One region of the Cytobacillus sp. Bva_UNVM-123 genome, then DNA from elsewhere that is predicted to be linked to it. Evidence: a T-box and tRNA genes for the amino acid it is inferred to sense, from the RefSeq annotation. Region 1 holds a T-box; the other regions hold tRNA genes.
What was found. A T-box is a leader RNA that pairs with one kind of tRNA and senses whether it is charged. The one in region 1 lies ahead of ileS (isoleucine--tRNA ligase), so its partner is inferred to be a tRNA-Ile.

Region 1 (3,280 bases):
TAATTTAAGAAAGCTGCCATTGGATCAGGCAATTCTCACCGGTGAAAAATGGCAAGAAATATCATTAACCGCTTCATCCCTTCGTTTGGATACCATTATTTCTGCTATTTATAATGTTTCAAGGCAAAAATCGCAAGTATTTATTCTACAAGGAATCGTGAAGGTCAATTGGACAATGATTGACAATGTAGCCTTTGAATGTGAAGAAAGTGATATCATCTCTGTGAGGGGTTTTGGAAGGGCCAAAATTATGGCAGTAGAAGGGAAAACAAAAAAAGACAAATGGAGAATAACGGCAGGATTGCAAAAATAATTTTTATTGCAGGAATTTACGGGATGCTGTCGAATAAATATTTTTAAATATGCACTTATGCAAAAATGAATCTATTTTCAATTAATAGATTCTAATTCTTACATAAATAAGCAAACAGACTTTGGGAGGTGGCTACGATGCCATTAACACCGCTAGACATTCATAATAAAGAATTTAGTAAAGGGTTCCGCGGTTATGACGAGGACGAAGTAAATGAGTTTCTTGATCAAGTAATTAAAGATTACGAAATAGTAATCCGTGAAAAAAAAGATTTAGAAGAAAAGTTAAACGATCAAAATGAGCGAATCGGCCATTTTACTAATATTGAGGAAACTTTAAATAAGTCAATTATCGTTGCTCAAGAGGCAGCTGAAGAAGTGAAGCGAAATGCTCAAAAGGAAGCGAAGTTGATTATTAAAGAAGCTGAGAAGAATGCTGATCGAATTGTTAATGAATCATTATCTAAAGCAAGGAAAATAGCTTTAGAAATCGAAGAATTGAAAAAGCAATCAAAAGTATTTAGAACTCGTTTCAAAATGCTTATTGAAGCACAATTAGATTTGTTAAGCAGTGATGATTGGGAGCACTTACTCGATTATGAGCTTGATGCAACTGAATTAAAGTCCGCACAGGAAGAAGATTCATTAGCTTGACGAATGCTAGCTTTTTTGCATATAATTCAAACAATAAGTATTATATCTTTACGAAGATAGGGATAGTACAATTTTCATGAAGCTTATCATTAGCGAATCGGGGAAGGTGGGAGCTCGAAATAAGCAGAAAATTGGAAAATCACCCTTGAGTTCCTTTTTGAACATCCGACTGGATAATTAGAAGAAGGCGAATCATTCACGTTACGAATGCTTGAGCGGATAGAAATGGCATTTCTATCTACAAGGGTGGTACCACGGGAGATATACCTTCTCGTCCCTTTTAGGGATGGGAGGTTTTTTTATTTTCATTATAAGTTTTAATGTTTTAGAAAATGGTAATTATGGAGCTATTGAACCATCGGGAGGAATATGAAATGGATTACAAAGATACTTTACTAATGCCAAATACGGAGTTCCCAATGCGAGGTAATTTACCGAAGCGCGAGCCTGATATTCAGGAAAAATGGGAAGAAATGAATATTTACAAAAAAGTCCAAGAGCGTACGAAAGGCCGTCCAATGTTTGTATTACACGATGGTCCTCCATATGCAAACGGTGATATTCATATGGGGCACGCATTAAATAAAATTTTAAAAGACTTTATTGTTCGCTATAAATCAATGAGTGGATTTAATGCACCTTATGTCCCTGGCTGGGACACTCACGGTCTCCCGATTGAACAGGCTTTGACGAATAAAGGTGTAGATCGGAAAGAAATGACCGTTGCTGAGTTCCGAAAGCTTTGTGAAGAATATGCTTATGAACAAATTGATAGTCAACGCACTCAGTTTAAGCGTCTAGGTGTAAGAGGGGATTGGGAAAATCCATATATTACACTGAAACCAGAGTATGAGGCACAGCAAATTAAAGTATTTGGTGAAATGGCGAAAAAAGGCTATATTTATAAAGGCAAGAAACCTGTATATTGGTCTCCTTCTTCAGAATCTGCCTTAGCTGAAGCTGAAATAGAATATAAAGATAAGCGTTCTCCATCCATTTACGTTGGATTTAACGTAATGGATGGAAAAGGTGTTCTAGAGACTCATGATCAAATTATTATTTGGACAACTACACCGTGGACAATTCCTGCTAACTTAGGAATTGCTGTTCATCCTGAGTTAACATATGTGGTTGTTAAAGCAAATGGACAAAACTATGTGGTTGCGGAAGATTTATTAGCAGCAGTTACGAAAGAGATTGGCTGGGAAGATGTCCAAGTTGTAAAAACAGTAAAAGGCAGCGAATTAGAATATATTAAAGCAAAACATCCTTTATATGATCGAGAATCACTTGTTGTCCTAGGTGAACATGTTACGATTGATGCTGGAACTGGCTGTGTTCATACTGCCCCTGGACATGGGGAAGATGACTTTTACGTTGGAAATAAATATGGCCTTGACGTTTTATGTCCAGTAGATGATCGTGGACATATGACGAATGAAGCGCCAGGATTTGAAGGTTTGTTCTATGACGCAGCTAACAAACCGATCACAGAAAAACTTGAAGAAGCAGGAGCATTGTTAAAGATTGCGTTCATCACTCATTCTTATCCACATGATTGGAGAACGAAAAAGCCAGTGATTTATAGAGCGACTGCACAATGGTTTGCTTCTATTAAAGATTTCCGTAATGAACTATTAGAAGCAGTAAAAGAAACAAAATGGATCCCAGCTTGGGGAGAGACAAGATTATTTAATATGGTACGTGATCGTGGTGACTGGTGCATTTCTCGTCAACGCGCATGGGGTGTTCCGATTCCTGTCTTCTATACGGAAAATGGAGAAGAGATTATTACAGATGAAACAATTAATCATGTTTCAAATCTATTTAGGGAATTTGGTTCAAATATTTGGTTTGAAAAAGAAGCAAAAGATTTGCTTCCTGAAGGCTTTACACATCCAGGAAGTCCAAATGGGAAATTTACGAAAGAAACTGACATTATGGATGTTTGGTTTGATTCAGGCTCATCTCATCAAGCAGTATTGCTAGAACGTGAAGATTTACAGAGACCTGCTGATCTGTATTTAGAGGGCTCTGACCAATATAGAGGCTGGTTTAATTCATCTCTTTCAACGGCTGTTGCTGTTACGGGTAAAGCGCCTTATAAAGGTGTGTTAAGTCATGGTTTTGCTTTAGACGGAGAAGGCAGAAAGATGAGTAAATCAATTGGAAATGTTGTTGTACCTGCTAAAGTAATGAATCAACTCGGTGCTGATATATTAAGACTATGGGTTGCTTCTGTTGACTACCAAGCTGATGTGCGTGTTTCTGATGCTATTTTGAAGCAAGTTGCAGAAGTATACCGAAAAATCCG
Region 2 (3,280 bases), 2.0 Mb from region 1:
TTGGGAGCTTGCTCCCAAAAGTTAGCGGCGGACGGGTGAGTAACACGTGGGCAACCTGCCTGTAAGACGGGGATAACTTCGGGAAACCGGAGCTAATACCGGATAACTCTTTTCCTCACATGAGGAAAAGCTGAAAGATGGCTTTAGCTATCACTTACAGATGGGCCCGCGGCGCATTAGCTAGTTGGTGAGGTAACGGCTCACCAAGGCAACGATGCGTAGCCGACCTGAGAGGGTGATCGGCCACACTGGGACTGAGACACGGCCCAGACTCCTACGGGAGGCAGCAGTAGGGAATCTTCCGCAATGGACGAAAGTCTGACGGAGCAACGCCGCGTGAGTGATGAAGGTTTTCGGATCGTAAAACTCTGTTGTTAGGGAAGAACAAGTATCGGAGTAACTGCCGGTACCTTGACGGTACCTAACCAGAAAGCCACGGCTAACTACGTGCCAGCAGCCGCGGTAATACGTAGGTGGCAAGCGTTGTCCGGAATTATTGGGCGTAAAGCGCGCGCAGGTGGTTCCTTAAGTCTGATGTGAAAGCCCCCGGCTCAACCGGGGAGGGTCATTGGAAACTGGGGAACTTGAGTGCAGAAGAGGAAAGTGGAATTCCACGTGTAGCGGTGAAATGCGTAGAGATGTGGAGGAACACCAGTGGCGAAGGCGACTTTCTGGTCTGTAACTGACACTGAGGCGCGAAAGCGTGGGGAGCGAACAGGATTAGATACCCTGGTAGTCCACGCCGTAAACGATGAGTGCTAAGTGTTAGGGGGTTTCCGCCCCTTAGTGCTGCAGCAAACGCATTAAGCACTCCGCCTGGGGAGTACGGCCGCAAGGCTGAAACTCAAAGGAATTGACGGGGGCCCGCACAAGCGGTGGAGCATGTGGTTTAATTCGAAGCAACGCGAAGAACCTTACCAGGTCTTGACATCCTCTGTCAACCCTAGAGATAGGGCTTTCCCCTTCGGGGGACAGAGTGACAGGTGGTGCATGGTTGTCGTCAGCTCGTGTCGTGAGATGTTGGGTTAAGTCCCGCAACGAGCGCAACCCTTGATCTTAGTTGCCAGCATTCAGTTGGGCACTCTAAGGTGACTGCCGGTGACAAACCGGAGGAAGGTGGGGATGACGTCAAATCATCATGCCCCTTATGACCTGGGCTACACACGTGCTACAATGGATGGAACAAAGGGCTGCGAGACCGCGAGGTTAAGCCAATCCCATAAAACCATTCTCAGTTCGGATTGCAGGCTGCAACTCGCCTGCATGAAGCCGGAATCGCTAGTAATCGCGGATCAGCATGCCGCGGTGAATACGTTCCCGGGCCTTGTACACACCGCCCGTCACACCACGAGAGTTTGTAACACCCGAAGTCGGTGGGGTAACCTTTTGGAGCCAGCCGCCTAAGGTGGGACAGATGATTGGGGTGAAGTCGTAACAAGGTAGCCGTATCGGAAGGTGCGGCTGGATCACCTCCTTTCTAAGGGAAATGAAGTGGAAACTTCATAAAAAGACGTCATTTGTTCGTTCAGTTTTGAGAGAGTAAACCTCTCTTTGACATTTTAAAATAAAATCTTGAGGGTAATGAGAAGCAAGTAGGTCAAGGAAGCGACCGAATGAGCACCGGAGCGTACGTAATTGGTACGTGAGGAGCGCAGAGATACGCCGCTTATCATTAGCCGGAAGTTTTATATGGGCCTATAGCTCAGCTGGTTAGAGCGCACGCCTGATAAGCGTGAGGTCGATGGTTCGAGTCCATTTAGGCCCACTTTTCTCTATAATGGGGCCTTAGCTCAGCTGGGAGAGCGCCTGCCTTGCACGCAGGAGGTCAGCGGTTCGATCCCGCTAGGCTCCACCATAACGAATTTATTTCGTTATTTTTTTGACTCTTTTTGTTCTTTGAAAACTAGATAATGAAGAAGAAAAACCGAGTAATCGCCATTTTAGTATTTCTCTCTATTATGAATAGAGTAATAACCATCACGAGCGTAATTGCTAGTTAAAACTAGTCTATTTACAAACCGTGAGGGCAATGAGAAGCAAGCAGATCGAGGAATCGAGTGAGGAAACACCGGAACGTACGTAGTTTGTACGTGAGGATGTTGACGAGTGAAGATGACGAAGAGATGCGCAGCTTATCATTGACCGAACAAGGTTAAGTTAGAAAGGGCGCACGGTGAATGCCTAGGCACTAGGAGCCGATGAAGGACGGGACTAACACCGATATGCTTCGGGGAGCTGTAAGTAAGCTTTGATCCGGAGATTTCCGAATGGGGGAACCCGCTGTTCGTAATGGAACAGTATCTTTACCTGAATACATAGGGTAGAGAAGGCAGACCCGGGGAACTGAAACATCTAAGTACCCGGAGGAAGAGAAAGCAAACGCGATTCCCTGAGTAGCGGCGAGCGAAACGGGATTAGCCCAAACCAAGAGGCTTGCCTCTTGGGGTTGTAGGACACTCTACACGGAGTTACAAAGGAATGAGGTAAATGAACAGGTCTGGAAAGGCCGGCCAGAGAAGGTAAAAGCCCTGTAGTTGAAACTTCGTTCCCTCCAGAGTGGATCCTGAGTACGGCGGGACACGTGAAATCCCGTCGGAAGCAGGGAGGACCATCTCCCAAGGCTAAATACTCCCTAGTGACCGATAGTGAACCAGTACCGTGAGGGAAAGGTGAAAAGCACCCCGGAAGGGGAGTGAAATAGTTCCTGAAACCGTGTGCCTACAAGTAGTCAGAGCCCATTAACGGGTGATGGCGTGCCTTTTGTAGAATGAACCGGCGAGTTACGATTACATGCGAGGTTAAGTTGAGAAGACGGAGCCGCAGCGAAAGCGAGTCTGAATAGGGCGAATGTAGTATGTGGTCGTAGACCCGAAACCAGGTGACCTACCCATGTCCAGGTTGAAGTCCAGGTAACACTGGATGGAGGACCGAACCCACGCACGTTGAAAAGTGCGGGGATGAGGTGTGGGTAGCGGAGAAATTCCAATCGAACTTGGAGATAGCTGGTTCTCTCCGAAATAGCTTTAGGGCTAGCCTCATGTAGTAAGAGTCTTGGAGGTAGAGCACTGTTTGGACTAGGGGCCCCCATCGGGTTACCGAATTCAGACAAACTCCGAATGCCAAAGACTTATCCATGGGAGTCAGACTGCGAGTGATAAGATCCGTAGTCAAGAGGGAAACAGCCCAGACCACCAGTTAAGGTCCCAAAGTATACGTTAAGTGGAAAAGGATGTGGAGTTGCTTAGACAACCAGGATGTTGGCTTAGAAGCAGCCACCATT
Region 3 (3,280 bases), 2.0 Mb from region 1:
TGGTACAGGAATATCAACCTGTTGTCCATCGCCTACGCTTTTCAGCCTCGGCTTAGGTCCCGACTAACCCTGAGCGGACGAGCCTTCCTCAGGAAACCTTAGGCATTCGGTGGATGGGATTCTCACCCATCTTTCGCTACTCATACCGGCATTCTCACTTCTAAGCGCTCCACTAGTCCTTACGGTCTAGCTTCAACGCCCTTAGAACGCTCTCCTACCACGGACACCATACGGTGTCCATCCACAGTTTCGGTGATACGTTTAGCCCCGGTACATTTTCGGCGCAGAGTCACTCGACCAGTGAGCTATTACGCACTCTTTAAATGGTGGCTGCTTCTAAGCCAACATCCTGGTTGTCTAAGCAACTCCACATCCTTTTCCACTTAACGTATACTTTGGGACCTTAACTGGTGGTCTGGGCTGTTTCCCTCTTGACTACGGATCTTATCACTCGCAGTCTGACTCCCATGGATAAGTCTTTGGCATTCGGAGTTTGTCTGAATTCGGTAACCCGATGGGGGCCCCTAGTCCAAACAGTGCTCTACCTCCAAGACTCTTACTACATGAGGCTAGCCCTAAAGCTATTTCGGAGAGAACCAGCTATCTCCAAGTTCGATTGGAATTTCTCCGCTACCCACACCTCATCCCCGCACTTTTCAACGTGCGTGGGTTCGGTCCTCCATCCAGTGTTACCTGGACTTCAACCTGGACATGGGTAGGTCACCTGGTTTCGGGTCTACGACCACATACTACATTCGCCCTATTCAGACTCGCTTTCGCTGCGGCTCCGTCTTCTCAACTTAACCTCGCATGTAATCGTAACTCGCCGGTTCATTCTACAAAAGGCACGCCATCACCCGTTAATGGGCTCTGACTACTTGTAGGCACACGGTTTCAGGAACTATTTCACTCCCCTTCCGGGGTGCTTTTCACCTTTCCCTCACGGTACTGGTTCACTATCGGTCACTAGGGAGTATTTAGCCTTGGGAGATGGTCCTCCCTGCTTCCGACGGGATTTCACGTGTCCCGCCGTACTCAGGATCCACTCTGGAGGGAACGAAGTTTCAACTACAGGGCTTTTACCTTCTCTGGCCGGCCTTTCCAGACCTGTTCATTTACCTCATTCCTTTGTAACTCCGTGTAGAGTGTCCTACAACCCCAAGAGGCAAGCCTCTTGGTTTGGGCTAATCCCGTTTCGCTCGCCGCTACTCAGGGAATCGCGTTTGCTTTCTCTTCCTCCGGGTACTTAGATGTTTCAGTTCCCCGGGTCTGCCTTCTCTACCCTATGTATTCAGGTAAAGATACTGTTCCATTACGAACAGCGGGTTTCCCCATTCGGAAATCTCCGGATCAAAGCTTACTTACAGCTCCCCGAAGCATATCGGTGTTAGTCCCGTCCTTCATCGGCTCCTAGTGCCTAGGCATTCACCGTGCGCCCTTTCTAACTTAACCTTGTTCGGTCAATGATAAGCTGCGCATCTCTTCGTCATCTTCACTCGTCAACATCCTCACGTACAAACTACGTACGTTCCGGTGTTTCCTCACTCGATTCCTCGATCTGCTTGCTTCTCATTACCCTCACGGTTTGTAAATAGACTAGTTTTAACTAGCAATTACGCTCGTGATGGTTTTTACTCTATTAAATAATAGAGAGAAATACTAAAATGGCGATTACTCGGTTTTTCTTCTTCATTATCTAGTTTTCAAGGAACAAAAAGAGTCAAAAAAATAACGAAATAAATTCGTTATGGTGGAGCCTAGCGGGATCGAACCGCTGACCTCCTGCGTGCAAGGCAGGCGCTCTCCCAGCTGAGCTAAGGCCCCATTATAGAGAAAAGTGGGCCTAAATGGACTCGAACCATCGACCTCACGCTTATCAGGCGTGCGCTCTAACCAGCTGAGCTATAGGCCCATATAAAACTTCCGGCTAATGATAAGCGGCATATCTCTGCGTCAGCTCCCTCTCTGCGCTCCTCACGTACCAATTACGTACGCTCCGGTGCTCATTCGGTCGCTTCCTTGACCTACTTGCTTCTCATTACCCTCAAGATTTTATTTTAAAATGTCAAAGAGAGGCTTACTCTCTCAAAACTGAACGAACAAATGACGTCTTTTTATGAAGTTTCCACTTCATATTGTCTAGCTTCGGCTCCTATCGACTAGTAGACTTCCTTCTTCTTCCTACGATAAGTCAACATCGTCTCGCTATCGCTTAACGTGTTTCCTTTATCTCGTCAGAAGCAGTCCAGTCTATACGTCGATGAACAGTCGCCTCAGCCTTTCATTTTCCTTAGAAAGGAGGTGATCCAGCCGCACCTTCCGATACGGCTACCTTGTTACGACTTCACCCCAATCATCTGTCCCACCTTAGGCGGCTGGCTCCAAAAGGTTACCCCACCGACTTCGGGTGTTACAAACTCTCGTGGTGTGACGGGCGGTGTGTACAAGGCCCGGGAACGTATTCACCGCGGCATGCTGATCCGCGATTACTAGCGATTCCGGCTTCATGCAGGCGAGTTGCAGCCTGCAATCCGAACTGAGAATGGTTTTATGGGATTGGCTTAACCTCGCGGTCTCGCAGCCCTTTGTTCCATCCATTGTAGCACGTGTGTAGCCCAGGTCATAAGGGGCATGATGATTTGACGTCATCCCCACCTTCCTCCGGTTTGTCACCGGCAGTCACCTTAGAGTGCCCAACTGAATGCTGGCAACTAAGATCAAGGGTTGCGCTCGTTGCGGGACTTAACCCAACATCTCACGACACGAGCTGACGACAACCATGCACCACCTGTCACTCTGTCCCCCGAAGGGGAAAGCCCTATCTCTAGGGTTGACAGAGGATGTCAAGACCTGGTAAGGTTCTTCGCGTTGCTTCGAATTAAACCACATGCTCCACCGCTTGTGCGGGCCCCCGTCAATTCCTTTGAGTTTCAGCCTTGCGGCCGTACTCCCCAGGCGGAGTGCTTAATGCGTTTGCTGCAGCACTAAGGGGCGGAAACCCCCTAACACTTAGCACTCATCGTTTACGGCGTGGACTACCAGGGTATCTAATCCTGTTCGCTCCCCACGCTTTCGCGCCTCAGTGTCAGTTACAGACCAGAAAGTCGCCTTCGCCACTGGTGTTCCTCCACATCTCTACGCATTTCACCGCTACACGTGGAATTCCACTTTCCTCTTCTGCACTCAAGTTCCCCAGTTTCCAATGACCCTCCCCGGTTGAGCCGGGGGCTTTCACATCAGACTTAAGGAACCACCTGCGCGCGCTTTACGCCCAATAATT

Region 2: it encodes a tRNA-Ile, which carries the amino acid that the T-box ahead of ileS (isoleucine--tRNA ligase) is inferred to sense. The anticodon was not compared.
Region 3: it encodes a tRNA-Ile, which carries the amino acid that the T-box ahead of ileS (isoleucine--tRNA ligase) is inferred to sense. The anticodon was not compared.

Annotation. Positions count from the first base shown of each region.
Region 1 is NZ_CM177772.1:2,025,309-2,028,588, forward strand. It holds gene KDN24_RS09985 (YlmH family RNA-binding protein) at 1-313, shown strand, start outside; gene KDN24_RS09990 (DivIVA domain-containing protein) at 451-966, shown strand; T-box leader at 1,011-1,248, shown strand; gene ileS (isoleucine--tRNA ligase) at 1,341-3,280, shown strand, end outside.
Region 2 is NZ_CM177772.1:10,651-13,930, forward strand. It holds rRNA gene KDN24_RS00045 (16S ribosomal RNA) at 1-1,477, shown strand, start outside; tRNA gene KDN24_RS00050 (tRNA-Ile) at 1,692-1,765, shown strand; tRNA gene KDN24_RS00055 (tRNA-Ala) at 1,780-1,855, shown strand; rRNA gene KDN24_RS00060 (23S ribosomal RNA) at 2,151-3,280, shown strand, end outside.
Region 3 is NZ_CM177772.1:32,536-35,815, reverse strand. It holds rRNA gene KDN24_RS00170 (23S ribosomal RNA) at 1-1,452, opposite strand, end outside; tRNA gene KDN24_RS00165 (tRNA-Ala) at 1,749-1,824, opposite strand; tRNA gene KDN24_RS00160 (tRNA-Ile) at 1,839-1,912, opposite strand; rRNA gene KDN24_RS00155 (16S ribosomal RNA) at 2,295-3,280, opposite strand, start outside.